Regions from separate parts of the Neobacillus sp. MER 74 genome, predicted to be linked through region 1. Evidence: predicted binding sites of a transcription regulator. Region 1 holds the regulator's gene; the other holds the start of a gene.
What was found. The regulator NrdR, encoded in region 1, represses ribonucleotide reductase genes. The targets are predictions, from matches to a motif close to AACACNATATATNGTGTT.
Positions count from the first base shown of each region.

Region 2: a site for NrdR is predicted at 9,930-9,947, ahead of M3610_RS05805 (vitamin B12-dependent ribonucleotide reductase). Genes of this name have one in related genera too.

Region 1 is NZ_JAMAUV010000008.1:145,279-161,155, forward strand. It holds gene mutM (DNA-formamidopyrimidine glycosylase) at 1-344, shown strand, start outside; gene ytaF (sporulation membrane protein YtaF) at 432-1,067, shown strand; gene coaE (dephospho-CoA kinase) at 1,090-1,695, shown strand; gene M3610_RS15430 (glyceraldehyde-3-phosphate dehydrogenase) at 1,872-2,903, shown strand; gene speD (adenosylmethionine decarboxylase) at 3,232-3,606, shown strand; gene M3610_RS15440 (hypothetical protein) at 3,712-4,107, shown strand; gene nrdR (transcriptional regulator NrdR) at 4,196-4,657, shown strand; gene M3610_RS15450 (replication initiation and membrane attachment family protein) at 4,715-6,103, shown strand; gene dnaI (primosomal protein DnaI) at 6,116-7,042, shown strand; gene ytxC (putative sporulation protein YtxC) at 7,206-8,084, shown strand; gene M3610_RS15465 (hypothetical protein) at 8,405-8,650, shown strand; gene thrS (threonine--tRNA ligase) at 8,708-10,642, shown strand; ribosomal protein L20 leader region at 10,808-10,942, shown strand; gene infC (translation initiation factor IF-3) at 11,091-11,594, shown strand; gene rpmI (50S ribosomal protein L35) at 11,611-11,811, shown strand; gene rplT (50S ribosomal protein L20) at 11,850-12,209, shown strand; gene M3610_RS15490 (DUF1294 domain-containing protein) at 12,272-12,532, shown strand; gene dut (dUTP diphosphatase) at 12,610-13,044, shown strand; gene M3610_RS15500 (Ger(x)C family spore germination protein) at 13,366-14,520, opposite strand; gene M3610_RS15505 (spore germination protein) at 14,547-15,877, opposite strand, start outside.
Region 2 is NZ_JAMAUV010000002.1:280,069-295,945, forward strand. It holds gene M3610_RS05755 (c-type cytochrome) at 1-297, opposite strand, end outside; gene M3610_RS05760 (PCYCGC domain-containing protein) at 308-757, opposite strand; gene M3610_RS05765 (DUF6803 family protein) at 908-1,411, opposite strand; gene efp (elongation factor P) at 1,545-2,102, opposite strand; gene M3610_RS05775 (M24 family metallopeptidase) at 2,124-3,185, opposite strand; gene M3610_RS05780 (YqhR family membrane protein) at 3,265-3,762, opposite strand; gene M3610_RS05785 (DUF1385 domain-containing protein) at 4,052-4,996, shown strand; gene M3610_RS05790 (SA1362 family protein) at 5,054-5,449, shown strand; gene M3610_RS05795 (patatin-like phospholipase family protein) at 5,499-6,383, opposite strand; gene M3610_RS05800 (C40 family peptidase) at 6,544-6,996, opposite strand; gene M3610_RS05805 (vitamin B12-dependent ribonucleotide reductase) at 7,222-9,780, opposite strand; gene M3610_RS05810 (lipoate--protein ligase family protein) at 10,110-10,946, opposite strand; gene M3610_RS05815 (rhodanese-like domain-containing protein) at 11,139-11,522, shown strand; gene M3610_RS05820 (hypothetical protein) at 11,563-11,766, shown strand; gene gcvPB (aminomethyl-transferring glycine dehydrogenase subunit GcvPB) at 11,808-13,268, opposite strand; gene gcvPA (aminomethyl-transferring glycine dehydrogenase subunit GcvPA) at 13,261-14,607, opposite strand; gene gcvT (glycine cleavage system aminomethyltransferase GcvT) at 14,626-15,732, opposite strand.

The DNA of each region.
Region 1 (15,877 bases):
TCTTTGTTGGACTTGGTAATATCTATGTGGATGAAGCACTTTTTAGGGCCGGAATCCATCCAGAGCGTTTGGCTAACACTCTGGATAACAGCGAAGTTACCCTTCTTCATCGTGAGATTGTAGCAACCTTGAGTGAAGCAGTCAAAAAGGGAGGAAGTACAATCCGTTCGTATGTAAACTCTCAAGGTGAAATAGGAATGTTCCAGCTTGAATTATATGCTTACGGTCGAAACGGTGAAGAGTGTAAACGATGCGGGACACCTTTAGAAAAAACAACTGTTGGTGGGAGAGGAACTCATTACTGCCCTCAATGCCAAAAAATCGAAGCAGAACCGAAAAAGTAAAAGAGTGAAAAGAGAATAACATTAACCATGGATAGGCTCCTGCCATATACTATCGTAATGATTTTGGTGGAAGGAGCCCTATACATCATGGTTCAGTTGTTATCACTTCTCATCCTCGCTTTTGCCCTTAGCCTTGACAGCTTTAGCGTAGGATTTACCTATGGACTAAGGAAAATGGTCATGCCGCTAAGGTCAATAATTATTATTGCAAGTTGCTCTGCTATTTCCTTAATGATCGCCGTGTCAATTGGACATGGACTTGAGAAAGTTTTATCACCAAGAATTACCGCAAGCCTAGGGGGGATTATCCTAATTGGTCTTGGTGCTTGGGTTTTGTATCAATTTTTTCGGCCAGAAAAAGAAAAGGACGTACTCGATCATGAAAAGACCATCGTGAATTTTGAGATCAAGTCCCTTGGATTAGCCATTAATATATTGAAAAAGCCGATGTCGGCTGATTTCGATCAATCTGGTACGATTACTGGGATTGAGGCGTTAATGTTAGGGTTCGCCTTGTCGTTGGATGCCTTTGGAGCTGGGATTGGTGCAGCGATGCTTGGCTTCTCTCCTTATTATTTAGCGTTTACTGTTGCGATTATGAGTTCGTTGTTTGTGCTTTTAGGAATAAAAAGTGGAACTTTTTTTCATAAATTTGAATGGATTCAAAAGTTCACCTTTTTACCAGGGATATTATTAATAATTATAGGGATTTGGAAATTATAAGAATCAGAAAGAGGATTTTGGGATGTCATTAGTTATCGGATTAACAGGTGGAATTGCAAGTGGAAAAAGCACCGTCTCTAACTTTTTCAAAGAAATGAATATCACTGTGGTTGATGCAGATATTGAAGCACGCCTAGCGGTAATGAAAGGTGAAGCAGCTTATTTTAAGATCATTGCTGAGTTTGGCGAAGATATATTATTAGCTGATGGAGAAATTGACCGGCCTAAACTGGGCTCGATTATTTTTCATCAAGTCAAAAAACGGCAATTATTAAATGACATCGTTCACCCAGAAGTCAGAAGAAGAATGAAAGACCAAGTCGAAACAGCAAAAAAGAACGGCGAAGAAGTGGTTGTTCTTGATATACCGTTACTATTTGAAAGCAAACTTACCTATATGGTGGATAAAACATTACTAGTATTTGTTGACAATGAAACGCAATTAAAAAGATTAATGGCGAGAAATAACCTTTCTGTCATGGATGCTGAAGCAAGGATTCATTCGCAAATGCCGTTGTCTGACAAACTCAGGCTGGCGGACGCAGTAATTAATAATAACGGATCGGTCGAGGACACAAAAAAACAGCTTCTTGAAATCTTAGCGAAGTTTGGCATCAATAAAAAATAAGATGAAACAATCGGAGAGAAGGAGCCCCCTTCTCTTTTTTTATATTATTAAGTTATCTAAATTATTAAACATTAAAAAATCCGCACATAATTCATCACAATTCCACCTAAATATGTTATACTAATTACAATAATACAAGTATTAAGTATGTCACTAATACAAAAGGGGTTGCAAATATGAAGACAAAAGTTGCGATTAATGGGTTTGGAAGAATTGGAAGGATGGTTTTTAGAAAAGCGATCCTTGAAAATAAACTTGATGTTGTAGCCATAAACGCTAGTTATCCCGCAGAAACATTAGCACATCTACTTAAATATGATACTAATCATGGACCATTTCAAGGAGATGTTATTCCTTTAGATGAAGAGTTACTTGTAAATGGAAAAAGGATAAAACTATTGAGCAGTCGTAATCCAGAGGAACTTCCATGGAGAGAGCTTGGGATTGAGATTGTTATCGAAGCTACTGGGAAGTTTAATGCCCGTGAAGCGGCTGCATTACATTTAGAAGCAGGAGCAAAGAAAGTGATTTTAACTGCTCCGGGAAAAAATGAGGACGTTACAATTGTCATGGGTGTAAATGAGGAAATGTTAGATGTTAATGTTCATGACATTATCTCCAATGCGTCATGTACAACCAACTGTCTAGCACCAGTTGCAAAGGTATTAGACGATAAGTTTGGAATTGAATGCGGATTAATGACCACGATTCATGCCTATACAAATGATCAAAAAAATATTGATAACCCTCATAAAGATTTACGAAGGGCTCGTGCATGCGGTCAATCAATCATTCCAACGACAACAGGGGCAGCGAAAGCCATTTCTTTAGTTTTACCTCAGTTAAAAGGGAAATTACATGGTATGTCACTTCGTGTACCTACACCAAACGTTTCACTAGTTGATTTAGTAGTGGATCTAAAGCAAGATGTGACGGTCGATGAAGTCAATCATGCCCTTATGGAAGCAGCAAATGGACCATTAAAAGGTATTTTGGATTTCACGATGGAACCGTTAGTATCTGTTGATTTTAATACGAATGAGCATTCTGCCATCATTGACGGTTTATCCACTATGGTGATGGGCACAAGAAAAGTAAAGGTTTTGGCATGGTATGATAATGAATGGGGCTATTCGTCACGTGTGGTAGATCTCACTCTGTTGGTTGCTCAGCAAATAGCAAAGTCCTCAGAGTTAAAGGTTGGGTAAATAAAGCGCAAAAAAAGCTGTCGATTTGACAGCTTTTTTTTGTGTGCTATCTTGTGCCATTTTGGTGAAATAGGCATAAAATAGCTTTGTTGAATTTATTAACAAATGGATGACAAAGCCCGTCCTAATAAAGTTTTTTATATTGATAGGTTGCAAAAAAAATATAAACAAAGTATACTAGTCATCGTGAACTTCTTGAAATTAGGTAGCGATTAATTACTTAAAGGGTTAGGACCTCTCTGGACTAACTTTCCCCCGTGGTAGTTATAAGATACCGTCAATACATGATTTCAAGAAAGAACAAAAAGGTTAGAGGGGGAAAATGAATATGGAAACAATGGGACGTCACGTGATCTCTGAGTTATGGGGATGCGACTTTGAAAAACTAAACGATATGAATTTTATTGAAACGACTTTTGTTGAAGCAGCTCTTAAATCTGGGGCAGAAATCCGTGAAGTAGCATTTCATAAATTTGCTCCACAAGGTGTGAGTGGTGTCGTCATTATTTCCGAATCACATCTAACTATTCACAGCTTCCCTGAACATGGATACGCCAGCATTGATGTCTTCACTTGCGGCGATTTGAATCCTAATGTTGCAGCAGATTATATTGCTGAGGCATTAAATGCCCAAACACGTGAAAATATTGAAATTCCACGCGGCATGGGTCCTGTCCATGTAAAACAGGCAAAAATACTATAATCTATAAACATAATTGGTGAGAGGTGTATCTAAACATACACCTCTTTTTATATTTTGACCAAAAATGTTGTACAATAAAACAAAAGACAATTGGGGAGGAAAAGTATGGCTATGTTAGGTAACTTATTTGTTCGATTTAAGCAGCAAATTGAGACTTCAGACAAAATTGCTGACGATTCTTTAAAAACGCATTATTATAAGGCAAAGTTTAACCAAGTTTTCGATTCAGTTGAAAAGTTATTTCATGAAGATGCCGATTGCCAAGTAACAACCGTTTCTAAGGATCATGGAGAAATTGCTATTGAAATCAATAAACCAATTAAATGCTTTCTGATTGTTACCATTGTCTCTGTAAAACCAATGGAAACCGCAGTAGACTTTAATATTTCATCTGAAAAAATTTCGATTCTCGGCACCTATCCTGCTTTAAAAAAGCGGATTATTTCTTATTACGAGCGAATTAATCAATTACATAACTTCGTAGGAATAAAAAACTCCTAATACTTACTTGTATAAAGATATTCTTTTTTATAAGATGAAAGTAAGCGTTTAGTTCGGAAGCTACAGTGTAGATTTGGAGTTGATTACAATGAAATGCCCTTCTTGTCAAAATTATGGAACACGTGTCCTTGATTCCAGGCCTGTTGATGAAGGCCGGGCCACACGGAGGAGACGCGAATGTGAGGAATGTGGGTATCGTTTTACTACATTTGAGAAGATTGAAGAGATCCCGTTAATTGTAGTCAAAAAAGAAGGTACCAGAGAAGAGTTCAGTCGTGATAAAATCTTAAGAGGCTTGATAAAAGCTTGTGAGAAGCGGCCTGTGGCCTTAAAGGAACTAGAAGATATAACCCACGGTGTTGAAAAAGACCTGCGCAGTCAGGGGGTCTCTGAAATAAAAAGTGAAGCCATAGGTGAAATGGTAATGGACAGGCTAGCGCACGTGGACGAAGTTGCCTATGTCAGATTCGCATCTGTTTATCGACAATTTAAGGATATCAATGTTTTTATTGATGAATTAAAAGAATTAATAAAAAAAGAAAAATCGTAAGAGCTAAATAGGTTTTTGGCTCTTTTTGACTTTATAACAGGGGAAGGTTGTAGTATTATGGCGCAGCATTGGCAGGAAATTCTTCCTATTGACCGTTATATCGTAACTGCTGATGGGCTACTGCATGATTATGACCGGAAAGTGCTGACGTTTTTATATCAGCCTTTGATTGGTTCAACTTGCTTTAGTTTATATATGACTCTCTGGGCAGAGGTAGAGGAAAACCGTTTATGGTCTGAGTCCTCCACACACCATCTGTTGATGAATCTCTTAGAGATGAACTTAAAGGACATTTTCGAAGCAAGGTTAAAGTTAGAAGGCATAGGTTTGTTAAATACCCGTGTCAAAACAGATGAAGGAGGCAGGTCGTTTTTATATGAACTTCGTCCTCCATTAAGTCCCCAACAATTCTTTTTAGATGGGATGCTAAATATTTATCTTTACCGAAAGATCGGAAAAACCCATTTTTCACGGTTGAAACGCTTTTTTAGTGACCAACAAAAGCCGAATGAAGATGAGTATGTTGATGTTACTAAAGCCTTTCAGGATGTGTTTGCTTCAGCTGCACCAGGCAGTATGCAATATATACATGGGATTTCTGAAGAGTTACATGAGGAAGAAAATCAGCAGTTTATTGGCCGTTCGGATTCCAATCCGATTCAAATCGGTTTGGACACGTTTGATTTTGATATGTTGGCAGCCGGGCTGAATGAGTCACTCGTTCCGAAAAAAGCATTAACGCCAAAAGTAAAAGCAGTGATTAGTAATCTTGCATTTCTATATCAAATCTCCCCATTAGAAATGAAGAATTTCATCTTAGGCGCTATTAACGAACATGATGAGATTGACATTGAAGACTTAAGAAAAGGTGCTCGGGATTGGTATCAGTTTGTTAATTATGACCAGTTACCAAGTCTTATTAACCGAACCCAGCCTATTGTCCACCAAACTCAAATCACTGAACCGAAAACTCCGGAAGAGAAATTAATCCGTTCTTACGAAACGACCCCGCCGCTTATCGTTTTTAAAGAATTCTCAGGCGGAGTAGAGCCTTCGAATGCCAATTTGAAGACATTAGAAGAAATTATGATTAAATATAAACTGCCACCGGGTGTTGTCAATGTTTTAATTGAAGTGGCAATGAGAAAGACGGACATGAAATTTACCAAGGGTTTTGTGGAGACTATTGCTAGTCATTGGGCAAGGAAGCAGGTTAAAACGGTGAAGGAAGCAATGGAACTTGCGAAAAATGAAGAACACAAGGCAACCGAGAGTAAAAAAACGGGGAAATCAACTAGTAAAAAGCCGATACGGACAGAGTTAATCCCAGATTGGTTTGATGAGGGCACTAAGGACACAAGTAAAGAGCCTTCGCAGGGAACTAATAATGAGGTCGAAGCAAAGAAACGGGCAATTGAAGAAAAATTAAAAGCGTTCCGCAAATAGGGGGTGCCGTAGTTGGAGAAAATCAATAAAACCTTAAATAGATTGGCTTCAAATGAAAGTTTTCAAAAACGATATGAACAACAGCGAATGCAAGTCCTGCAAAATCCTGATGTTAAAGCATTTCTGTCACAGAATCAAGAGGCTATTGATTCTGTGATGATTGATAAAAGTATGAGTAAACTGTATGAGTACATCAATCAAAGCAAGGATTGCAATAAATGTGAATCCCTTGATGGCTGCATCAATTTTATGAAGGGGTATCACCCTGATTTGGTTTTAGCTCGGAATTCTATCGATGTCGTGTATAAACAATGTCCTCGAAAAATTATGGCTGACGAAAAGAAGAAAAATGAGAAGTTGATCAAGAGTTTATATGTCCCTAGAGATATCTTGGAAGCCTCCTTTGAGGAATTTGAAGCGGACACTGGCCGACTCGATGCCGGCGATCAAGCTGCAACGTTCTTAATGAATTATGAGGCAGGAAATAAGCCAAAAGGTCTTTATCTTTATGGGAAATTCGGTGTGGGGAAATCTTATTTATTAGGTGCAATTGCCAACGAATTGGCGAAGAAACAAATTTCTTCGATGATTGTCTATGTGCCAGAATTGTTGCGAGAGATGAAAGGGTCAATCGCGGATTCCACATTGAATGAAAAAATTGAAGCATTAAAAAAAGAACCCATCCTTATGCTTGATGATATTGGCGCTGAAGCTGTATCAAGTTGGACGAGGGACGAGGTGCTTGGCCCCATTCTACAATTTAGAATGCTTGAGAGTCTTCCTACATTTTTTACATCAAACTTTGACTTTAAAGGGCTTGAGCATCATTTAACCTACAGTCAGAGGGGCGAAGAGGAGAAGATGAAGGCAAGACGAATCATGGAGCGGATTCGTTCCTTGAGTGTGCCTGTGATGGTCGAGGGACCAAACAGAAGGTAATTTAAATCAATGTAAGTAGTATTAGGATTGTCGTAAACAAGTCGGCAGTCCTTTTTCTATCCTTTTTTTCTGTAAATAACAAAAGCATGTACCAGCTAACTTCTATTTTAGCCAAGTCCCCCATATATATTAATACAAAGATTGGCTTAAAGGGGGGATTCGGTTGGCGGAAATCATCTTCCAAAGCAAGTTGGATGCTGAAAAATTTTATGACCACTTGCTGAAGTACTTACCAAATAATCATGACAAAGAAACTATTCTTCTAATTGAAGATCGACATATAGTAAAATTTTTTGGCAGTATGATATCGGTTGAAATTTCTAGAATTGTTAAACATGCTTTTTATGAATTCATTACGATCATAAAGAGGGATGATTGGTTTAGGGAAATATTAAAAGGCCATTATTTCTACAATGAATATGAAGAACAGCAGCAAATTATCGAGATTATTGATTCCATCCTCGAAGGTCAACGAGAAGACCTGTCTATTTTTTTAAACGATACAAATGAAGAGAGACAGATCAAATCTGCAATCGACCATATTTTTCAAGATAATATCTCTTTTTCGTTTGACTCGTTCCTTAAATTTCGTTTACGTCCGTATTTACAGTCCTTGCAAGGGTATGTCGAGATTGCGATTGATGAATATAAAATGGAGCAAGAATATCAAATATTCGTGCAGATGCTCCGTGAGTTCTTGGTGAATCGTGAACCAAAAATGGAGGTGCTCCACTTATTGTTTGATGAGGAAATCACCTTTTATAATGAGCAGTTTGTCGAAATGAAACGTGCTGAATTAACAAGAATGATTGACCGTAAACTACTAGTAAATCATCCTGTCTATGTCGACTCAGCATCAATTGCCCCATTATTATCACTTGCGCCTACAACTATTTTTTTGTATACAAAGGACCCGGATGAGCCCTTAGTAAGGACTATTAAAAATATTTTTGAAGAAAGAGTAACCATTAAATCATTTGCTGCACTAAGAGATGTGAATAAATGGGCAGAGAATCAGCAATCTTCTGAAAATCAGGCTTGAAAAGAGGAATTGTGTGAAAATTTGTCTTATTAGGTTGATGTCTCTTGATTTTTCAAAAATTAATCATTATAATTGCATACATAGTATAGTCATAGTAAAAGTGATGATAAGGATAACAGTATTTTTTACGGTTTCTAGAGAGGGAGGACATGGCTGAAAGCCTCCTAACACGAAAATAATACTTACCACCTTTAAACTTCAGCAGTGAACGCTTCATGTCTTCATGCGGTTAGTAATTGACTGACGGCTCTCGACCGTTAACAGACCAAAGTCATTTTCAAAGTGTCATTATGTGAAAATGAAAAATTGGGTGGAACCACGTGTTTATCAAAACTCGTCCCTTTTCCAGGGACGGGTTTTTTTATTTTTTTGTTGTGTTAAAGAATAATGTTGATTTTGGAACTCTGTTGATTGGAGTGGAAGGCACGAAGACTCCTGCGGGAGTACGGGGCAGGGGAGACCCCGCAGGCGCTAAAAGCGCTGAGGAGGCTCCCCGGCACGCCCGCGGAAAGCGAAGTGCCTGGAACGGAAATCAACAGACTAGTTTAACACAGCCTATTTTTTAAAAGCGGATTTTTGGGCAAAAATTGACCCGAAACGCTTATTTCAAAGGAGGAATTACCATGTCAGACGTTGTTAAGATTTCGTTTCCAGATGGGGCAGTAAAGGAGTTCCCACAAGGAACAACAACGGAAGATATTGCCGCATCCATCAGCCCAGGCCTAAAGAAAAAAGCGATTGCCGGCAAATGGAACGGACAGTTGTTTGATCTTCGCCGTCCAATTAATGAAGACGGTTCAATAGAAATCGTCGTCCCAGATTCCGATGATGCGTTAGAAATTTTACGCCACAGTACTGCGCATTTGATGGCACAGGCTGTTAGAAGACTTTATCCGGGTGTGAATTTAGGTGTTGGACCTGTTATCGAAGGTGGATTTTATTATGATATGGACCTTGAAGAATCATTAACTCCAGAAGATCTGCCAAAGATTGAAAAAGAAATGGCCCGAATCGTTAATGAAAATATTGAAATTGTCCGCAAAGAAGTAAGCCGGGCGGAGGCTGTTCAGCTTTTTAAAGAAGCAGGTGACCCTTATAAACTGGAATTAATTGAGGCTATTCCTGATGAGGAAACAGTGACAATTTACGAACAAGGTGATTTCTTTGACCTTTGCCGCGGAGTCCATGTCCCATCAACAGGTAAAATCAAAGAATTTAAGCTGTTAAACATTGCAGGTGCTTATTGGCGCGGTGACAGCAAAAATAAAATGCTGCAGCGCGTTTATGGAACAGCCTTTTTCAAGAAAGAAGACTTAGCGGAACACCTTCGCTTACTTGAAGAAGCGAAAGAACGTGACCACCGTAAAATTGGGAAAGAGTTAAACCTTTTCACTAGCAATCAATTGGTAGGACAAGGATTACCGTTATGGCTTCCAAAGGGTGCAACTATCCGTCGGGTGGTTGAACGTTACATTGTTGATAAAGAACAACGACTGGGCTATGACCATGTATACACTCCAATTATGGGCAGTGTCGATTTATATAAGACTTCAGGACACTGGGATCATTACCAAGAAGATATGTTCCCAGTAATGGATATGGATAACGAGCAATTAGTTCTTCGTCCGATGAACTGTCCGCATCATATGATGGTGTACAAAAACAGCATCCACAGCTATCGTGAGCTGCCAATTCGAATCGCAGAACTTGGAACAATGCATCGTTATGAAATGTCTGGTGCACTTTCAGGACTACAGCGTGTTCGTGGAATGACATTAAATGATGCACATATCTTCGTTCGACCTGACCAAATTAAAGATGAATTCAAACGGGTTGTGAACCTCGTTTTAGCCGTATACAAGGACTTTGATATTAATGACTATTCCTTCCGCCTTTCTTACCGTGACCCGCAAGATACTGAAAAGTATTTTGACGATGACGCAATGTGGGAAAAAGCCCAAGGAATGCTGAAGGAAGCAATGGATGACCTTGGTCTTGATTATTATGAGGCAGAAGGAGAAGCAGCCTTCTACGGTCCTAAGCTTGACGTTCAAGTGAAAACAGCACTAGGAAAAGACGAAACACTATCAACTGTACAATTGGACTTCTTATTACCAGAACGTTTTGATTTAACATATGTGGGTGAGGACGGTAAACCGCATCGTCCTGTTGTAATCCACCGTGGTGTTGTATCAACAATGGAACGATTTGTTGCCTTCTTAATTGAAGAATATAAAGGTGCTTTCCCTACTTGGCTCGCTCCGGTACAGGTGCAGGTCATTCCTGTTTCTCCTGGTGTGCATTATGATTATGCGAAACAAGTTCAAGAACAGCTTCAAAATGAAGGTATTCGTGTTGAATTGGATGGCCGTGATGAAAAAATCGGTTATAAAATCCGTGAAGCACAAATGCAAAAAATACCATATATGCTTGTTGTTGGGGATAAAGAAGTCGAAAATCAGGCAGTTAATGTCCGCAAATATGGCGAGCAAAACTCAGAAACAAAGCCATTCTCAGACTTTTTAACTTCATTAATTGCTGAAGTGAAAAGAGGATAAACAGTAGAAAGAGAGGTTCGCCTCTCTTTTTGTTTGAAAAAAACTATTGAATAATTATTTATTTCTTGCTAAAATAAATTTCGTTGTCAAAGAAAAATAGTTCATTTGACATTGTATCTTTGCTTATGTTATATTTACTAAGGTGAAAAATTGAATACTTGTTTTTGGGAAAAGAAGAAGCACCCGCTTCTCACCTGATTGACGCGAATAGAGCAGTTAGCAGGTTTTACTTGAACTTTTTGGTTTGATTACTTTTGTTCTGTAAAGTGTGGGTGCATTCATCCGCACTTTTTTGTTTGTGCACTTATAGCACTGCTAAAAAGTTTTATACCTGTGGATTCTTGTATAGCGTTTTACGTTAAGGTTTGAAAGGGCTCGTAATGATTTTCTTGACCATGACGTTGTATTCGTGATAAAACCTTGGAGGTGGCTAATTATTAGCAAAGACATGTTATTAAATGAGGGCATTCGCGCTCGCGAAATTCGCCTAATTGATCAAAATGGCGAGCAGTTAGGGATTAAAACCAAAACTGAAGCCTTAGAGATTGCCGGAAGAGTGAACCTAGATTTGGTGCTTGTAGCACCAAATGCAAAGCCTCCAGTCGGCAGAATTATGGACTATGGCAAATTTAAATTCGAGCAGCAAAAGAAAGAAAAAGAAGCTCGTAAGAATCAAAAAATCATCACCACTAAAGAAGTTCGTCTCAGCCCGACAATTGATGAGCATGACTTTAATACAAAGTTACGCAATGCAATTAAGTTCTTAGAAAAAGGCGACAAGGTAAAAGCGTCCATCCGTTTCAAGGGCCGGGCGATTACCCATAAAGAAATTGGTCAACGTGTGTTAGACCGTTTTTCAGAGGCGTGCAAGGAAGTTGCAACGATTGAATCACATCCAAAAATGGATGGTCGTAGCATGTTCCTAGTTTTAGCACCTAAAACCGACAAGTAATAAGGAGGATATCCCAATGCCAAAAATGAAAACTCACCGTGGCGCTGCAAAGCGTTTTAAAAGAACTGGTTCAGGTAAATTAAAACGTGACCATGCTTATACAAGCCACTTATTTGCTAACAAATCTACTAAAGCAAAGCGTAAGCTTCGCAAAGCATCACTTGTTTCTAAAGGTGATTTCAAACGCATTCGTCAAATGTTAACTTACATGAAGTAAAAATTAAGTGATCGATTTATATATTGGAGGGAAATTAAATGCCACGTGTAAAAGGCGGTACAGTTACGCGCAAACGTCGTAAAAAAGTTCTTAAATTAGCAAAAGGTTATTTCGGTTCAAAACATACATTATATAAAGTAGCTAACCAACAAGTTATGAAATCTTTAATGTATGCTTTCCGCGATCGTCGCCAGAAAAAACGCGACTTCCGCAAACTTTGGATTACTCGTATCAATGCAGCAGCACGTATGAACGGTCTTTCTTACAGCCGTTTAATGCATGGCTTAAAGCTTGCTGGTATCGAAGTAAACCGCAAGATGCTTGCTGAATTAGCAGTAAGCGATGCAAACGCATTTGCTGAATTAGCAAATGTTGCAAAACAAAACATTAACAAGTAATTTGAAATATATCAGCCATTCTCTTATGAGGATGGCTTTTTCTATAGAGGGGGGTACTGGGGATGAAAATATGGTTAGCGGTCTATTTTATCATGAATATGGCGGGGCTCGTGATTATGTGGGAGGATAAGAGGCGGGCTAAAAAGCATGAGTACAGAATAAGCGAGCGGACCTTATGGCTAGTGGCATTATTTGGAGGTGCTGTTGGTACGACTGCAGGCATGCAACTTTATCGACATAAAACGAAGCATACTTCATTTAAGATTGGTTTTCCGGTTCTTGCAGTGATTGAGTTAGTTCTGTTAATCAAGTTTTTACTATAAAAGTTGCATCTTGGGGGCTAAGCAATGGATGCGCAATCAATTAAGTTACATAAAAATTTCTTGAAAAGAGGTTCAAAATGGAATATCAATTGAAAGTTAAATTAATAGACGATGAGGCTGTATTACCCCATCGAGCATATGAAGGTGATGCTGGCTTAGATTTATTTTCTATTGAAGAAAAAATAATCAAAGCAGGGGATGCGGGCTTAATAAGAACGGGTATACAAATTGAATTACCTAAAGGAACGGAGGCGCAGATTAGGCCAAGAAGTGGTCTAGCCTTAAAACACTCTATAACTGTGCTTAATAGTCCGGGGACTATTGATGAAGGGTACCGAGGGGAAATAAAAATTATCCTTATTAATCATGGGAAAGAAGATTTTACAATTGAAAAACAAATGAGAATTGCCCAAATGGTTATTGCCCCAGTCTTAAAAGTTAACCTTATTGAAACAGAAATATTAGCGGATACGGGCAGATCAGAAGGTGGATTCGGTTCTTCCGGTATATAAAAGTATGATTGGACATTTTCATTAGAAATTGGACTTTGCAGCTTCCAACTTCTTTAAAAAGGTGAGAATGTCCATTTCATATTTTTTGATAGTAAAAATTAGTATGGTCCCCCTTTAATACCAAATCATTAGACAAATGATCGGATAATTACCATAATACTCAATGCTAAGCCAATTAATGAAAGAATAGAAAAAACAACTAGTTCTTTTATTTCCCTTTTTCGTATTAAACGTAAAGCTTCCCATGAAAAGATTAAAACGAAGGTAAAAATCACTAAAAAAATCTTAAACATTTTCCAATCCTTTTTATGAAGTATTTCTTCACTTACTTAAGCCGATTCTTCTTACATAAACTTTTGATTTGATATTTACTTCTACTTGTGAAAACTCATGGTTCCAATTCTTTTTATAAAATGTATTCCATGCTTTTGGATATTCTCTGTAAACGGCTTGGCCAAATCCAAATATGTCTGATTGAAAATCTTTTTGAGCCTTATTTACTACTAATTGAATTCGACCCTTAATCTCCTTTTCAATATTTTTTTGGATCTCTTCAATTACTTTTGGATTAAATAATACTAGCTTTGAAGTATTTTCAATTGCACTCATTTCTGAGGTAACATTAACTGTAATTTTCATTTGTCCATGGTCATGATGAGGAAGGATTTTTGTTTTTGATCCAATAATATCAAGACTAATATTTCCCCCGCCTTTTTCCTTTGGGACTTTAATAGTAATGACACCTCCTTCAATTTCATTACGAAGCCATAAAATTCCCCGGGTTTCAGTTTCATCCATCCAACCTATTAGCTTGTCTTTTTTAAATACGGCAGCCCCATTAATAGACTGTATTTTTCCTGATTCATTTTCTGTATCTACTTCTACTGAAGTTAATTTATACTGAGGGGCATATGGTTCTAATCCGTCTGTAAGAAGCATGTTTAAAAAATCCCTGACATAAACCTTTAAACCTACACTTAGTTTTGCAAGTTCCTTCGTTTCCTCTGCTGAAACACTTTCTAAATTTGGCATGTTTTTAATAACTTCGGAAGCCGCTCCTTCTGTAAACATAATAAAACTGTTCATTCGAGGTTGATGGAATCTTGTATAAAAGTCAATAATATTAAAAATTCCCTTTCTAGCTAAAGACTCACTGATTAACAAGACCCTGCTTTGAGAAAAGAATACACGTCTCGATAGCTTCATTTGTAACTTTCGGTACGCTTCAGAAACCGTGACACCTTTCTCTGAAATGACAAATGTACTGCGATCTTTTCCTCCTCCACTACTTGCTCCAGCTGGTCCTAGCTTAGTTGGTATAGCCACTTGAAGGGTTAAGCGAATCATATTCTCTTCAACAAGGTCTAATCCAATCGCAGTAACAATGGCAATATCATTCACTTCAATCCGGTTCCAACATCCTGTAAGCAAAAAAACGGTTATGACTCCTAATAGCAGTTTTCTAATCACCTTCATAATCCCATCCCGTCCTTTTAAACGAACTAGTTTTTACGGTTGCGGGGACTTAATCTCCTCAAATTCCTTTTTCCTGTTTGTTCTGGCCGTTCATTCATCCTCCACCAAGGGGCACGAACAAAAACATCTTTAAGGTTGTTAAAATTAAGTGGGGCAACAGGGGCCAAATAAGGAACACCAAAGGAGCGCAGTTGGACAAGGTGTACTAAAATAAAGAAAACTCCTAATAAGATTCCATAAAACCCTAATGTTGCGGATAAAAAAATCATTAAAAACCGAAGGAGCCGAATAGCTCCAGTTAGGGTATAACTAGGAAACATAAACGATGCAATGCCTGTAGTGGATACAACAATAACTAATGGAGCGGAAACAATCCCCGCCTCAACAGCAGCTTGACCGATTACTAATGCTCCAACAATACTAACTGTTGATCCAATCGGCCGCGGCAGCCGTAAACCAGCTTCACGCAGTGCTTCAAAGGTTATTTCCATTAATAGGGCTTCGATAACCGCCGGAAAGGGCACTTTTTCCCGTGAAGCTGCAACACTAAACAAAAGATTGGTTGGCAGTAATTCCTGATGGAAGGTAGTCACAGCGATATAAATGGAGGGAAACAATAGTGCAACCAATAAAAATAAATAGCGGATGAATCGAATAAAGGTTGCCATAATAAACTTTCCATAATAGTCTTCAGGGGAACTCATCATTTGGAAAAATGTCACAGGAACCACAAGAGCAAAAGGGCTATTTTCAACGATAATCCCAATTCTGCCTTCAAGAAGGTTACCGACCACTCGATCCGGCCGTTCAGTTTGCAATATTTGCGGAAACACTGAGAAAGGATGATCCTCAATAAGCTCCACAATATAGCCGCTGTCCTCAATCGCATCAATATTAATCTGGTTTAATCTGCTGCGAACTTCTTCTATGATTGAATGTTGGGCAATTCCATCAAGATAAGTAATGACTACTTCAGTTTGGGAAAGGTTCCCAATCTGTATACTTTCGAATTTAAGCTTTGTTGTTTTTAAACGTCTACGAATCATACTTGTATTGGTCCGGATATTTTCAGTAAAGCCTTCTCTTGGTCCTAAAACGACCGCCTCGGATAGGGGTTCTTCAATGGAGCGCTTTTCCCATGCTTGTTCACTAATAAAAAGGAATTGTTTATATCCATTAATCAATAAAACAGTATCACCTAACAAAATATGATTAATCACTTCCTGCAGTGTTTCCCCTTGTTTCACTTGAGCTGAACTTAGTTCTTCTATGATGGTCTCAATTGTCGGTTTAGGGTTATTTAGGAATGCATTATTGTTTTTGAGTAAAGGAGTGATGACGTTTAATTCAATTCTTT
Region 2 (15,877 bases), on a different contig from region 1:
TGATAGTCTGGGACCGTAGGCAGGCATAACCGTGCCATCTCTTCCATACTTCATATAATTATACAAATCTTTATCGGATACATTGCTTAAAAAATTCTGGCTATTTAACGCCGTTCCAGTTTTTGTGCCTTCTCCTTTTCCAGTCTCACCGTGACAGGAGATACAATTTTTTTTGTAGATTTTCTCACCTGCAGCAATAGCCTCTGACTTCTTGCTATTAAAAATGCCACTATTACTAATACTGACAATAATGCCAATAATAATCAAAATATAAAATCCGATTAATATTTTCTTCATGGGTTACCCCTTACTTAGGTTCGGGCGTTGGGGTTGGCTCCCCAATATCTTCATATTTACCTGTAATTAATTGATAAATTTTATTAGGACTTTTTCCACTAAGATGCATCTCAACTGCATCTCTAGCTATATCGATACAAGTGTCGCAAGATATTCCGTGTGAATCCCACTCTGTCACTGCATTATTTTCACCAACCTGCTTTACAAAGCAATCTAAATTGCTCTTATGCCCTTCGACAACGCAACCACAATAGCAAGGAACCGAAGCTACCACTTCTGGATAAGTTGCAGCCATAACATAAGTTTCATTAACCTTTTCAGATGTATTCAGAACAAAATCTGGTAATGGCGAATGTTTTTTATCAAGTTTCCAGGTTTCATCACTTAGTTTGGAACTGCAGCCAGCTGCAACAATGGCAAACAAAATCCCAAGGAACAAGAGAGATGTAATTCGTTTCAATATCTATTGCCCCCCTTCCCTATAGTATTAAATACTCTTTAAGTTTAGCAAAAAGAGATTAGTCAAAATGTAACTAAATCTTACTATTTCGTGAAGTTTTTTAAGTAGTTTAAGTTATTAACTTTTTCCTCATTGCTTATTCATCCTTTATTACATATTCATCATATCGTGACTAGAAGGTGAACCGGTTCCAAGTGATGGGTCAATCATCCCAAATATCATTGCGATGTGAGCAACTACTAGAAAAATACTTACAAATATAGCATGAATTTTCAGTTTTTCTTCCTCAGTTTTATGTCTGAAAATAAGACCTAAATCAAGCAGCGCCATTCCAAGAAATGGGATGATTCCAAGTAAATAGAAAGTAACAGCTGTAACGTCAATCCAACCTTTCCACTCCCCATTAACAGTTAATGGTATATAAGCCGATTTCATAAGGTAAATAAATATTCCGGTAAAATAAAAGCCTGCAAAGATACCTGTTACTTTATTCAATTTTTTTAGTGCACCATCTAATTTTCTTGTAAACAATATCGCTATTTCCGAAATCGCAAGGATTTCTGCACAAATGACTGGAACCGCCATAAAAATCAATAAATTCCAAGGTTGATTGTCTGCTAATAATCCCATATAATGCGTCATATTCATATTCATATTCATCTTCTCCTTTAATTTTTCTACATCCTTAATGTAGTGAAAAAGTGTGCAGAAACTTAGGAGAAAGTATGGAGAAATTGTTAAAAAAAAGCCTTAGTCCGTAATTATCGGACTAAGGCTTTGATCATGATTATGCACGAGAAACGTATGAACCATCAGAAGTGTTAATAATTAATTTATCACCTTGATTGATAAAGAAAGGCACTTGAACATTAAGTCCAGTTTCAAGAGTAGCATTTTTAGTACCGCCGGAAGATGTATCACCTTTAATCCCTGGCTCTGTTTCAGTCACTTCTAAAGTAACGTTGTTTGGTAATTCAATCCCTAGGGTTTCATAGTTAAACATCATAATGTGTACTTCCATGTTTTCTTTTAAGAACTTTAATTCATACTCAATGTTTGCTGCTGGTAATTCTACCTGCTCATAAGATTCCATATCCATAAACACATGATTATCGCCGCTTGCATATAAATATTGCATTTTACGATTATCAATTTGAGCTTTCTCTACTTTTTCACCTGCACGAAACGTTTTTTCTTGAATGGCACCATTACGTAGGTTACGAAGTTTGGAACGAACAAACGCTGCACCCTTACCTGGCTTTACGTGTTGGAAATCCAGAACACGCCATAGGCCTCCATCAACTTCAATTGTTAATCCTGTTTTAAAATCATTTACAGATATCATGTTAAAATCCTCCTAAAATCGTTACAGTATAATTAGTTCTTTTGTAGAATGTGTAAGTGCTTCGTTATGGTCTTTTGTAATCAACGTATCATCTTCAATTCGAACACCGCCAAGACCTGGGATATAAATGCCCGGTTCACATGTTACCACCATGCCAGGTTCTAAAACGACATCTGATTTCATCGACAATCCTGGACCCTCATGAATCTCCAGTCCTATTCCATGTCCAGTTGAATGTCCAAAGTATTCACCATAACCTTTTTCTGTTATGTAATCTCGTGTGATTGCATCTGCTTCTTTACCGGTCAATCCTGGTTTGATTCCCGCCATCCCACGTAATTGGGCTTCAAGAACAATTTCATAAATCTCTTTAAGCTTGGCATCCGGCTCACCAACTGCCACGGTTCTTGTAATATCAGATACATAACCATTGTAATAACATCCATAATCCATTGTTACAATATCTCCAGCCTCAATAACTTTGTCACTTGCCACACCATGAGGAAGTGCAGAGCGATGACCTGAAGCAACAATCGTATCAAATGAAGAAGATGTAGCACCAGCTCTTCTCATAAAAAACTCTAACTCATTCGATACTTCTAATTCCGTTTTTCCTGGACGAATGAAGTCTAAAATATGTTTAAATGCAGCATCCGCGATATCAGCTGCCACCTTTAATATCTTAAGCTCTGAATCCGTCTTTATCAAGCGTAACTTTTCAATTACTCCGGAAATTGGTACTAGTTCAGCTTCCAATTCCTTATCATATAATTTAAAAGAAGAAAACGTTAGAAAATCCGCTTCAAATCCAAGCTTTTGAATACCAAGTTTCTTTGCTTGGACCGCTACCTCCTCAGGGATAGATCCTGTAGTCTTTATAATCTCAAATCCCTGACATTGTTTAGCTGCTTGTTCAATATAGCGGAAATCTGTAAGAAACTGCGCTTTATCTGCACTAATTAATACAACACCTGCGGTACCAGTAAAGTTAGATATATACCTTCGATTAAATGGACTTGTGATCAAGATCCCATCTATTCCATGTGTTGAAAAATTAGATCTCAATTTTTCTATTTTTTCCATGATATTCTCCACTCTCCTTTTCAAATCAATGAGGACAAAAATATTTTATCATAACCTACCAAATCCGACTAATCGAAACTTAGGCTGATTCCTCTTTCTCTTGAACTTTATTATTTTGATACTCATAATTTATGGAATATCCAATAAAAATTCCATATACGATATATAAACAAACGGAAGTTATGATTGTATCCCTGTTTAAATCAAAGAAGGGCTTAATTCCCGGAAAGAGTGGATTAAGTAAGAAAAATACCACTGCAAACAATACAAGACCATACGCCAGACCAAACCAAAAACCTTTGAACTTTTTCAAGGCTGCATAGTAAATAAATGCAGCAACCACTGAACAAATTCCAATTAAAATGATGGAAATGAGTGTACCAAGCCATTCATGCTTCCAATCGCCTAGCGCCCAGGGCTCCAGTAGGACAGTAGGACGAATTTCTGTAAAACTAAAATAGGAAGCAATCCAGCCAATTGTTCCCCAAAACAAGCCTCCAAATAACCCTGTCCAAAAGACCATTACCGGAAAGGACATGGGTTTAGGATAATTACTTAGTTTTTGCTCATTTGACATAATAACAACCTCCATTAACATTCTGCTTCTTTGCTGCCTTATTTGCCGTCCATCATTCATGTAATACTGTCCCTAAAACAATACAGGGTCAACAAAAAGCCATAATAAACTCCATTTTTTATTATGTCCTTAGGTATTCAATCCCTTGCATAAAAAAAAACTTTTTAATTGGAAATATTATGTCATTCCTAGAGGTTTTTTTGTTTTTCTAGTAGAATAGAATTAAGTACATACAGATTTTTTCTACTTCTGCTGTTGTGCAACTTTTGATTAGGTTGGTGTTATGTATATGTCTAGTTCGCAAAAACCTGTTTATGGCGGCCAAGCGGTTGTCGAAGGTGTTATGTTTGGCGGTAAGCATCATTATGTTACTGCGGTTCGCAGAAAGGATCAATCTGTAGAATATTTTCATTTGCCACGCAAAGCAAATCCTTATTTTACAATGTTAAAAAAAATCCCTTTTCTACGTGGGATTATTGCCATTATTGAGTCGAGTGCAAATGGATCAAAACATTTAAACTTTTCAACGGAAAGATTTGATGTTGACCCAAAAGAAGATGAAATCATAAAAGAAAAAGAAGTATCTAAATTAACCATGTATCTTGGTGTAGCAGCAATTGGTGTCATCTCATTTTTATTTGGTAAATTCGCTTTTACATTAATTCCAGTTTTTCTTGCCGTTTTAACAAAACCAATTTTCCCTTCAGATTTTGCTCAAGTGCTAGTGGAAGGCTTTTTTAAACTAATCTTACTAATAGCTTATATTTATTTTGTCTCCCTTACTCCATTGATAAAAAGAGTGTTTCAATATCACGGAGCTGAACATAAAGTAATTAATACGTTTGAAGCAGGTGTAGAGTTAACTGTAGAAAATGTGCAGGCTCATTCTCGACTCCATTACCGCTGTGGGAGCAGTTTCATTTTATTTACTGTAATTGTAGGTGTTTTTGTTTACATGTTTGTACCTACTACTCCGCTTTGGTTACGGGTTGTCGACCGACTCCTTTTAATCCCGGTTGTTCTAGGAATCGCCTTTGAAATTCTTCAAGTGACAAACAAACTCAGAGATGTTCCTGTCTTGAAATATCTTGGGATACCTGGTCTTTGGCTTCAATTAATAACAACGAAGGAACCTCAAGATGACCAAGTGGAAGTGGCGATCCTTTCTTTTAACCGATTATTGAAAATGGAGAAAGAAACTGAGTTCTCCATAGAAAGTGAAGAAATTGTCTAAATCTTTGTTTTATCGTGTTTAAAAGATTATAAAAATGCTTAAGATGCTCTTAGGGAGGTGGCTTTCTTGAAAAATCGGACATTTGTTAATGTGGTTATTGGGGGACTTATCATTCTAGCATTACTTGGTGTTATTGGTACATTTACAGCTAATCCAGCCGGTTTCATTCAAAGTATAGCTGTCATGGCACTGGTTGTTTTAGTCGTTTATTTCCTAGTTCGAAAGTTTACCGGCTCAAGCCCTCAGAAAAAAGAGCAGCGGGCATTTCTAAAAGCAGCAAAAAAATCAAAAAAACGATTACAACAAAAGAGCGGGGAAGGAACTGTTAAGACTTCTTCTCTCGGAACTTTAGCCTCATTAAAGAAAAGCAACAAGACAAAAAAGAAATCTCCTGCACATTTGACCGTTATCGACGGCAAAAAGGGGAAAAAGAAAAATCGAGCGTCACTATAGGCGCTCGATTTTTTATATTTTTATGAAGAAGCATAAAAATATATCCTAATTAATACCCCCATGTTTTCAAAAATTGTTTCGCTTTTTCTTTTCCTAAATTAAATAATTCGTGTTTCTTTTCTTCTGTTAATGAAAATTCCGTAAATAAAACACCTTCAGTTGGGATAAAGATTATATTCTTTACATGTTTTTTGGAAATATACCTGGAATCGTGGGCATCTTTCATCGTTTCAAATAAGGCAGCAAATAATTGTACCGCATTTTTGATTTTATGTTTTTCATGCTCATATTCACTAGCGTTTAATTTAATTCCGAGCACTGGTCTTACTTTTTGTACATTCTCTTGATCAAAAAGCCACATTGGAAAATTGCTCAAAACTCCTCCGTCAACTAATACATTCATACCGTCCATTGAACGCATTTTTACTGGCTCAAAAAAATATGGGATACTGCAGCTAATTCTTATCGCTTTAGCAATGGAAAAGGAGCCTGGTGAGATGCCATACTTCTGTAAGTCGTCTGGTAAAACAATCATTCGCCCATTTGAAAGGTCTGAAGCGATGACCCTAAGGGCCTGAGGGGGTAAATCTGCAAATGTTTTTAACCCTTTAGCCTCAAGTTTTTCACAAAGCCATTTTTCAAGCTCGTTTCCCTTATAAAGACCCAGCCTCCAATAGACAAACAGCCATTTAGCAAATGGGAATGGAATGATTGTTTTTCGGGTATCCAGTAGTTTTGAAAGATCTAATTCGTCGACCAGTTGGAAAATTTCTTTACTGGTATAACCGGCGGCGATTAATGCAGCAACGATGGATCCTGCACTTGTTCCTGCCAACCTTACAAATCGCAAACCTTTATCTTCTATTTCTGCACAGGCTCCAATTAAGGCAAACCCTTTTATTCCTCCTCCGGAAAAAACGCCGTCTATAAACATGGCAGTCACTCCTAAAGATGAAGTTATTTTTACATCTTTAAGCAGTTGCATTCATAAATAGTACGGTAGACAAGTAAAAAAAATTTGTAAATAAAAAAGAACATCGACTCTGCACGATGTTCTTGGTTTATTAATGAGGTTGAAACCGCTTAACTATTCATTAAAATCTTTTTGCTCCAATAAATCTTGGCTTCCAATAACTGTTGCTTGTAGATGCAATTGAAACGCCCTTTGAAGATGATGATTGAATCATTTTTCCGCCACCTATGTAAATCGCTACATGACTAGGTTTGCTTGCCTTATTTTGAGAGAAGAACATTAAGTCCCCGACCTTTAAAGATTTCACACGGTATCCTTTTTTGTAGTACATGTCTGCTGCCGTTCTAGGCAATACTTTGCCAGCCTTACCATAAGAATATTTAACCAAACCTGAACAGTCAAATCCTCTTGGAGATAACCCACCCCACCTATATGGGACGCCAAGATTTGCTTTTGCAACTGAGATTGCTTTTGTATGATAATAGGCCGCTTCTGCTTTTTCACCCATGGTGGTAAACAATGAACTTAGAATTATTGTCATAGCCATCATGGCTGTTATGATCTTTTTCAACATCTTGTTTAATCCCCCTGTGTGCTTCGATACTATTAATATACAAAAAAAGATTAACACCGAAGTAACAGCTAGATTACAGTTATATTACAAATTTCGACTTTATTCTAAAAATTCTAGTAAATATTTATTTGAATTGTAGTAAATTTCATATTAATTATCAGATTTATCGACATTTATCACGCAAAAAAAATGGGGGAAACTCTTCCCCCATTAATTACTCACAAATTATAAACCACATTTCAATTGGGCTCCGCAGTTAGTACACGTGTTGCAGCCGCCCATTTCTTTTACCTTACCGGTACGGCACACCGGGCATGTGTTTCCTACTTCTGATCCGATGGTCACACTTGTTGAACGAAGTTCACTGATTGTATCAACAAGGACCACATGCTGTTTTGGTTGTTCATTAAAAATGGATAATTGTTCATTAGTGTTTTCTTCTGCTTTCAGTGTTAGTACCTGTGAATCACGTGAGCCATCAACATAAACAGTTCCACCTTTTGCTCCGCCACGATATAAACGCTGGTATACTTTTTCAACCTGTTCTACGCTATACCCTTTTGGTGCGTTGACTGTTTTACTAATGGAACTGTCGATCCAGCGCTGGATGACACATTGAACATCTGCATGTGCTTCTGTCGTAAGTTCCATCGCAGTAACAAACCAATGTGGAAGATTATTTTCATCCGCTTCAGGGTGCTTATCAAGGTATTCTTTCACGATATCCGCTTTGACTTCAATAAATTTACCAAGACGTCCGCTGCGGAAGTAAGAGAATGAGAAATAAGGCTCTAAGCCGGTGGAGACTCCAACCATTGTTCCAGTAGATCCCGTGGGAGCAACCGTTAGTAAATGAGAGTTCCTAATTCCACTTTCTAAAATAGATTGGCGGATATCTTCAGGCATTTTCTTCATATACCCTGTATCGATGAAAGCTTGACGTAATCGGTTAGTTTCACCTGTTGTTTTCCCAGTTAAGAATGGGAAACTTCCTTTTTCTTTCGCCAATTCAATTGAAGTTCTGTATGCAGTAGTTGCAATTACTTCAAAAACTTGATCGACTAGTTCGTTTCCTTCTGGTGATCCATACTTTGTTTCACAATAAATCAGCATGTCATGCAAGCCCATTACTCCAAGCCCTACACGTCGCTCACCAAGTGCCTGCTTTTTATTTTCTTCAAGAAAGTATGGTGTTGCATTGATGACATTATCCTGCATCCGAACTCCTACGGCTACTGTTCGCTTAAGCTTTTCAAAATCGACCGTCTTTGTTTCTTTATCAGCCATTTCCGCCAAGTTGACTGCTGCAAGGTTACAGACGGAAAATGGTGCAAGTGGTTGTTCCCCACATGGGTTTGTTGCAACTACCTGTTGGCCATATGCTTTTGCATTGGTCATGTCGTTGGCATTGTCGATAAAAAATATTCCTGGTTCTGCTGAGTAGGTAGCACAAATATTGATAAGGTTCCATAGTTCTTTTGCTTTGAACTTTTTGTACACCCGTACTTTATGTCCAAGTTTTTCCCACTCGCGGACATCTCCCACTTTATGCCATTCTTCATTATAAATCTTCATTTCTTCTTGATCATAGTGTTCAACATATGGGAAGCGCAGTTCGTAATCACTATCGTTTTCAACAGCTTCCATAAATTCCTTTGTTAAACAAACAGAAATATTTGCACCAGTAAGGAACTCAGAATTGTGTACCGTGTAGTTACCACCGGTTAATAATTTCTCTTCTGCATCAGCAATGATTTTTTCATCAAATCCACCGAAACCTTGAATGTTTTTATAATTTACAATTCCTTGGTACATTGCAGTTTCACTTAGAGTTAGAGGGGTAAACTTTAATTTATCTTTTGCAAGTTTTTTGATCGTATCATCATTTGTATTTTCAATTAAGAATCGTAGAATTCTAGGATTTTGCATCTTAGAGATAATAAATTCAATAATGTCTGGATGCCAGTCTGCTAACATGATCATCTGAGCTCCACGTCTTGATCCACCCTGCTCAACCAAATGTGTCAACTTCGCAATATCATCCAACCATGAAACCGAACCAGATGATTTACCATTTACGCCTCTGGCCAGTGTATTACGCGGTCTCAATGTTGAGCCATTTGTACCAACTCCGCCGCCACGGCTCATAATCTCCATCACCTGCTTACGATGGTCAGAGATACCCTCACGTGAGTCTGGGACAAAAGGCATAACATAGCAATTGAAGTAAGTAACATCGGTATCTGCCCCAGCACCGTAAAGAACGCGGCCTGCAGGAATGAAGTTCATGTTTACAAGTTCTTGATAAAACCGTTCTGTCCATTCTCTTCGCTTCTCTTCCGTTTCTTCGACAGAGGCCAGACCAGTAGCATTACGCTTCGCAATTTGCTCGTAGAAAAGCTCTAACGGCTTTTCAATCACATCTAATGACCTAGTAATCACACCTGTGCTAGCTTCTTCAGGATCATCGAGTACTCCTCTAAACTCCTCTTCCACTAAAACTTTTGCTTTTTTCTTTTCCCAATCGATTTCCTGGATATAGCCAAGGCCGCGTGCTGGAAATTTCGGATCTTCTTTTATAGTTAAAACAACGAAGTCGTCGTTAGAAAGGGTAATTTTTGCAGTGTCTTTAAAGGTATAGCGGTCCAACATTACCAAACGAGAAACACCTTTGTGAGTTATTTTCATATCTGGGGTAACTGGATGCACCTGGGGGAATAAGCGGATATCCTCATTCAACCTTTCAAAATCAATATTCATTGTATGTCTAAAAACTACAGACATGAGAACAACTCCTTCATGTTAATATCTACCTATTGTGCTAAATCTAGCAGTATTGCGCTATATCTAGTTGGTTTGTATTTTTAGGTTATCATAGGCACCTAGAATAAATCAACTAAATATCAATATATAGTACCGAAAATATTTTCGACACCACTATATATTGTAAATCAAACAAACAAGATTCTTTTTGTCAAACTCAAAAATTAATATAATTAATAGTAATCAATAGCAATAATAAGATTTTCGTCATAAATCAGGAAAATTCAACAAAATTCGCAGGTTGCTTATTTTGCTCAAATAACAAAGAAGCGACATGTCGCCGCTTCCAATTATCTCTTATAATTCCATTCATCATTCTCATAGCGCTCTTTTGCAATCTTATTAACGTAGGCTAGCTCTTGTTCATTTAATTGATAAGGCTCTAGTTCAACATTTAGACCTTCCGCAAAGCCCTTATAAAAAGCTTCCTTTGCTTCCTCAAGAGAAATTCTCCTCGGACTAATAGCGTTGATAGCAACCGCTTTATCCTTAAAGGCTTTCCTCATTCGTTCCTTTACCCTTTCACTAGGATATTTAAATAAACTAAATAATTTATCCTCATCTAAATCTAACAATATGGATCCATGCTGTAATATGACTCCCTTTTGCCTTGTTTGTGCACTGCCAGCTACCTTTCTGCCTTCGACCACAAGCTCATACCAACTTGGGGCATCAAAGCAAACAGCAGATCGAGGGTTTTTTAATGCATCTCTTTCCTCCGCTGTTTTTGGGACAGCAAAGTATGCCTCAAGTCCTAAATGGTGAAATCCTTTTAAAATACCTTCAGATATCACACGATAGGCTTCTGTCACTGAATTTGGCATTTCTGGATGGTCTTCAGAAACGATTACACTGTACGTAAGCTCGTGCTCATGAAGTACTCCACGGCCGCCTGTAGGTCTCCTGACAAAACCTAATTGATGAGCCTTAACTGCTTCCATATCAATTTCCTTTTCCACTTTTTGAAAATATCCTACTGACAGGGTTGCTGGGTTCCAGCCATAGAATCGAATCACTGGAGGAATTTTCCCCTCACTATGCCAATCGAGCAGCGCCTCATCTAAAGCCATATTAAAAGATGGTGAACTATTTCCAGTATCAATAAAACGCCAAACTTCTTTTTTCATTATAATGACCTCATTTTTTATATTATTACGAGTTTAAGTCTACCAAAATCTGATATAGATTCAAAATAAGATGTTTCTGCTATAATTAATTTAGGAAGTTTTGAAAAGATTTTTTAGCATTCATCTTTATCTTTATGAGATTGGCTTATATAATAAACTAGTGCAGGAAAGCTTGAAAGGAGCAAAAAGAAATTGAGTTCACTTTATCCCTTATTAATTATCATTGTAGCAGTTATCATCTATTCCGTTTTCACCTATTTCTATCAGAAAAGGATTGTTAAAACGGTAACAGAAGAAGAATTCCGTGCGGGATACAGAAAGGCACAACTAATAGATGTTCGTGAAGCAAACGAATTCGAAGGCGGCCATATTTTAGGATCACGTAATATCCCCATGTCACAAATGAAAATGCGCATGAAAGAAATTCGACCTGATATGCCGGTATATTTATACTGCCAAAGTGGGATGCGCAGCGCCCGTGCAGCACAATTCTTACACCGAAAAGGTTACCGGGATCTAACCCAATTACAAGGCGGGTTTAAAAAATGGTCTGGTAAAGTTAAAACGAAGAAATAATGAGATAAACAAGGTTCCGTATTTCGGGGCCTTTTTTATTTTGGCTGTGTTAAAGGTTAATGTTGATTTTGGCACTCAGATGATTGGAGTGGAGGGCGCGAAGACTCCTGCGGGAGTACGGGGCTGGGGAGACCCCACAGGTGCTGAAAGCGCCGAGGAGGCTCCCCGCAACGCCCGCGGAAAGCGAAGCGCCTGGAACGGAAATCAACAGACAAGTTTAACACAGCCTTTATATAAAAAATAGAGAAGGTCAGATTCCATTTTCGAATCTGACCTTTCTAATATTTAAGCTTTTTGATATTTTAAGACTGGCTTACGAGCAGCTTTTGTTTCATCCATACGGCCGACCACTGTTGTATGTGGGGCTTCTTGAACGATTTCTGGATTTTCCTCAGCTTCTTTAGCAATTTGGATCATAATATCGATGAATGAATCTAATGTCTCTTTTGATTCGGTTTCTGTCGGTTCAATCATGATACATTCTTCTACATTCAACGGGAAGTAAATGGTTGGCGGATGATAGCCAAAATCGAGCAGTCGTTTCGCAATATCTAATGTGCGGACACCTAATTTCTTCTGACGTCTTCCGCTAAGGACAAATTCATGCTTACAATGACGATCAAATGGTAGATCGTAATATTCAGCAAGCCTTCTCATCATGTAGTTCGCGTTTAATACAGCATACTCTGTTACTGCTTTTAATCCATCCGGACCCATCGAGCGAATATATGTGTACGCACGAACATTAATGCCAAAGTTTCCGTAATATGGCTTCACACGACCTATTGACAGTGGGCGATCATAATCAAGAACAAACTCATCGCCTTGTTTTGTGATAATTGGTTTAGGAAGGAACGGAATCAAATCTGCTTTGACACCGACTGGGCCAGAACCAGGACCGCCGCCACCGTGTGGGCCTGTAAACGTTTTATGAAGGTTTAAGTGAACCACATCAAACCCCATATCTCCCGGACGTGCTTTTGAAAGGACCGCATTTAAGTTAGCTCCATCATAATAAAGCTTTCCACCTGCTTCATGAACAATTTCAGCTAATTCAAGAATGTTTTCTTCAAATAAACCAAGCGTATTCGGATTGGTTAACATTAGTGCTGCAGTATCTTCACCAACCACTCTTCTTAAATCTTCAAGGTCAACTAGACCATGTTCATTGGATTTAACGGTAATGGTTTCTAGACCTGCAATTGTTGCTGATGCTGGATTTGTCCCATGTGCGGAATCAGGAACAATAACTTTTGTACGTTTCATATCACCGTTGGCTTCATGGTAAGCACGGATCATCATTAAACCGGTCCATTCCCCATGTGCTCCAGCTGCTGGCTGCAGAGTCACTTCATCCATCCCGGTAATTTCAATTAAATGCTCCTGCAAATCATATAAAAGTTCAAGTGCACCTTGTACAGAACTTTCATCTTGCAGCGGATGGACATGTGCAAAGCCGTTAAAGCGTGCTACATTTTCATTAATTTTTGGATTATATTTCATTGTACAAGAGCCGAGTGGATAAAATCCTGAATCAACACCATGATTTCTTTTTGATAGTGCCGTGTAGTGGCGCATAATATCAAGTTCTGAAACCTCAGGAAGTTCTGGCTCTTCCGTACGAATATAACCATCAGGAAGAAGTCCATTGAGATCTAGCTCTGGTACATCCATTTCTGGCAGACTATAACCGATGCGGCCTGGTGTGCTAAGTTCAAAAATGAGTGCCTGGTCTTGATTATGCATGGAAATCCCCCAATTCTTTCACTAGAGTATCAATTTCTTCCTTCGAGCGTTGTTCTGTTACAGCAATCAGCATATGGTTAACAAGATCTGGATAATCACGACCCAAATCATAGCCGCCAATAATTCCTTTTTGTAAAAGCTGTTGATTAATTTCTTTGACAGGTTTATTTAATTTTACAACGAATTCGTTGAATGAATGACCATCATATACCACTTCAAAGCCAGCTTCCTTAAATGCATTTTTTGCATAATGAGCCTTTTGTAAGTTGGCAGCCGCCATCTCATGTACACCCTTTTTACCTAAAGCTGTCATTGCCACAGATGCTGCAAGGGCATTTAAAGCTTGGTTGGAACAAATATTTGATGTCGCCTTATCACGACGGATATGCTGTTCACGAGCTTGCAAGGTTAAAACAAACCCACGACGGCCTTGGTCATCTGTCGTCTGTCCAACAAGACGTCCAGGAACTTTTCTCATTAATTTAGTAGTAACTGCGAAATATCCGCAGTGAGGTCCGCCAAATGCTGTTGGAATACCAAACGGCTGGGCATCACCAATCACTATGTCGGCACCAAATTTGCCTGGTGGTGTTAACACCCCAAGGGATAATGGATTGCTTGAAACTACAAACATGGACTTGTTTGCGTGGATAATTTCTTCCAGCTCTTTTAAAGGCTCGATTCGGCCAAAGAAGTTTGGATATTGGACAATAACAGCTGCAACATCCTCATTTACGAGCCCTTTTAATGCTTCTAGATCCGTAACTCCATCTTTCACAGGTACTTCGACCACATTGAGGTACTGACCCTTTGCATATGTTTTAAGAACATCGCGTGCTTCAGGATGTACGGCACTAGAGACTATAATTGTTTTTCTTTTTGTATGGCCCGCACTAAGCATTGCTGCTTCAGCAAGTGCTGTTCCGCCATCATACATAGAGGAATTGGCCACATCCATGCCAGTTAATTCACAAATCATCGTTTGAAATTCAAAGATTGCTTGAAGTTCACCTTGAGATATTTCTGGTTGATATGGTGTATAAGCTGTATAAAATTCTGATCTAGAAATAACATGGTCGACAATAACAGGCATGTAATGGTCATATACACCTGCACCAATAAAAGAAACATTTCTTTTTAGGTCAGCGTTCCTGCTAGCCATATTAAACAGTTCTTTCATTAAGGCTGTTTCAGACTTAGCTGCTTTGATATTGTATTCACCCTTAAATCTTACTTTTTCAGGGATATCGCTAAACAGTTCATCAATAGAGGAAACACCAATTGCCTCGAGCATAGCATTCTTATCTTGTTCAGTCATAGGTAAATAGCGATGTTTCATAAAACTAACTCCCTTCTGTTATTTCTTTTCTCTTTTATAAAAAGGTGTTGGAACGACAGTAGCCTTTAAGCGTTTACCGCGAATCTCCACTTCAACAACGGATTCAAGGCCTGTAAATTCCGAATTAATTAGAGCAAGACCAATATTTTTCTTTAAAGTTCGTGATTGAGTGCCTGTTGTAACCTCACCAATTAACTGATCCCCACTATATACTGGGTATCCATGACGTGGAATCCCACGATCAATCATTTCAATTCCTACCAATTTTCTTGGTAAGCCCTTTTCCTTTTGTTGGATTAATGCTTCTTTCCCAATAAAATCAACTTCCTTGGATAATTTCACGGCAAAGCCAATCCCTGCTTCTAGTGGTGAAATTTCTGCAGAAAGTTCTTGGCCATAAAGTGCTAATACTGCTTCAAAACGCAGTGTATCGCGGGCACCTAATCCAACAGGAATTACTCCGTCTTCCTTACCTGCTGCTAAAATATCTTTCCAAAGATCAACTGCATCCTCTGCATCACAATATACTTCAAAACCGTCTTCACCGGTATATCCTGTTCTTGATACTAAGGATTTTTTCCCATTAAGGATTACTTCTTGCTGGAATTTGAAAAAACCAATCCCACTCAAATCCGTATTCCCAGCGAGCTTTTGCAGTACTTTTTCTGCAAGTGGTCCTTGAAGGGCAAGCTGCGCTGTTTTTTCTGATAAGTTTTCTAAAGTAACATCTCCAGTTACATGGTCTTCAAGCCACTTATAATCTTTTTCAATATTTGATGCATTAACAACTAACAGGTAATGATTGTCCTCAATTTTATATACAAGCAGGTCATCGACAGTACCGCCATTTTCATAACACATGGCCGTGTACTGGGCACCGCCATTTTTAATTTTTGAAATGTCATTTGTCATCATTTTTTGTAAAAAATCCAAGCTATTCTTGCCTTTTACTTCCACTTCACCCATATGGGAAACATCAAATAATCCTGCACGTGTGCGAACAGCTTCATGCTCTTCTTTAATGCTGGAAAATTGAACTGGCAGCTCCCAACCACCGAAATCAATGGTTTTTCCTCCCCATTCCTTATACACATCAAAAAGCGGAGTTCGTTTTAATTCAGACATTCTTAATCCCCCTTCAATCTTTGGCACATACTATTCTTAGGATAACCATAAAAAAGGACAGAAACCTCCCATGTAAAATTAGGAAGGTCTCTGTCCTTGCACCTGAAAGTTTACCTTTAAAGGCTTTCCCCTTTGGTGGCTGTAA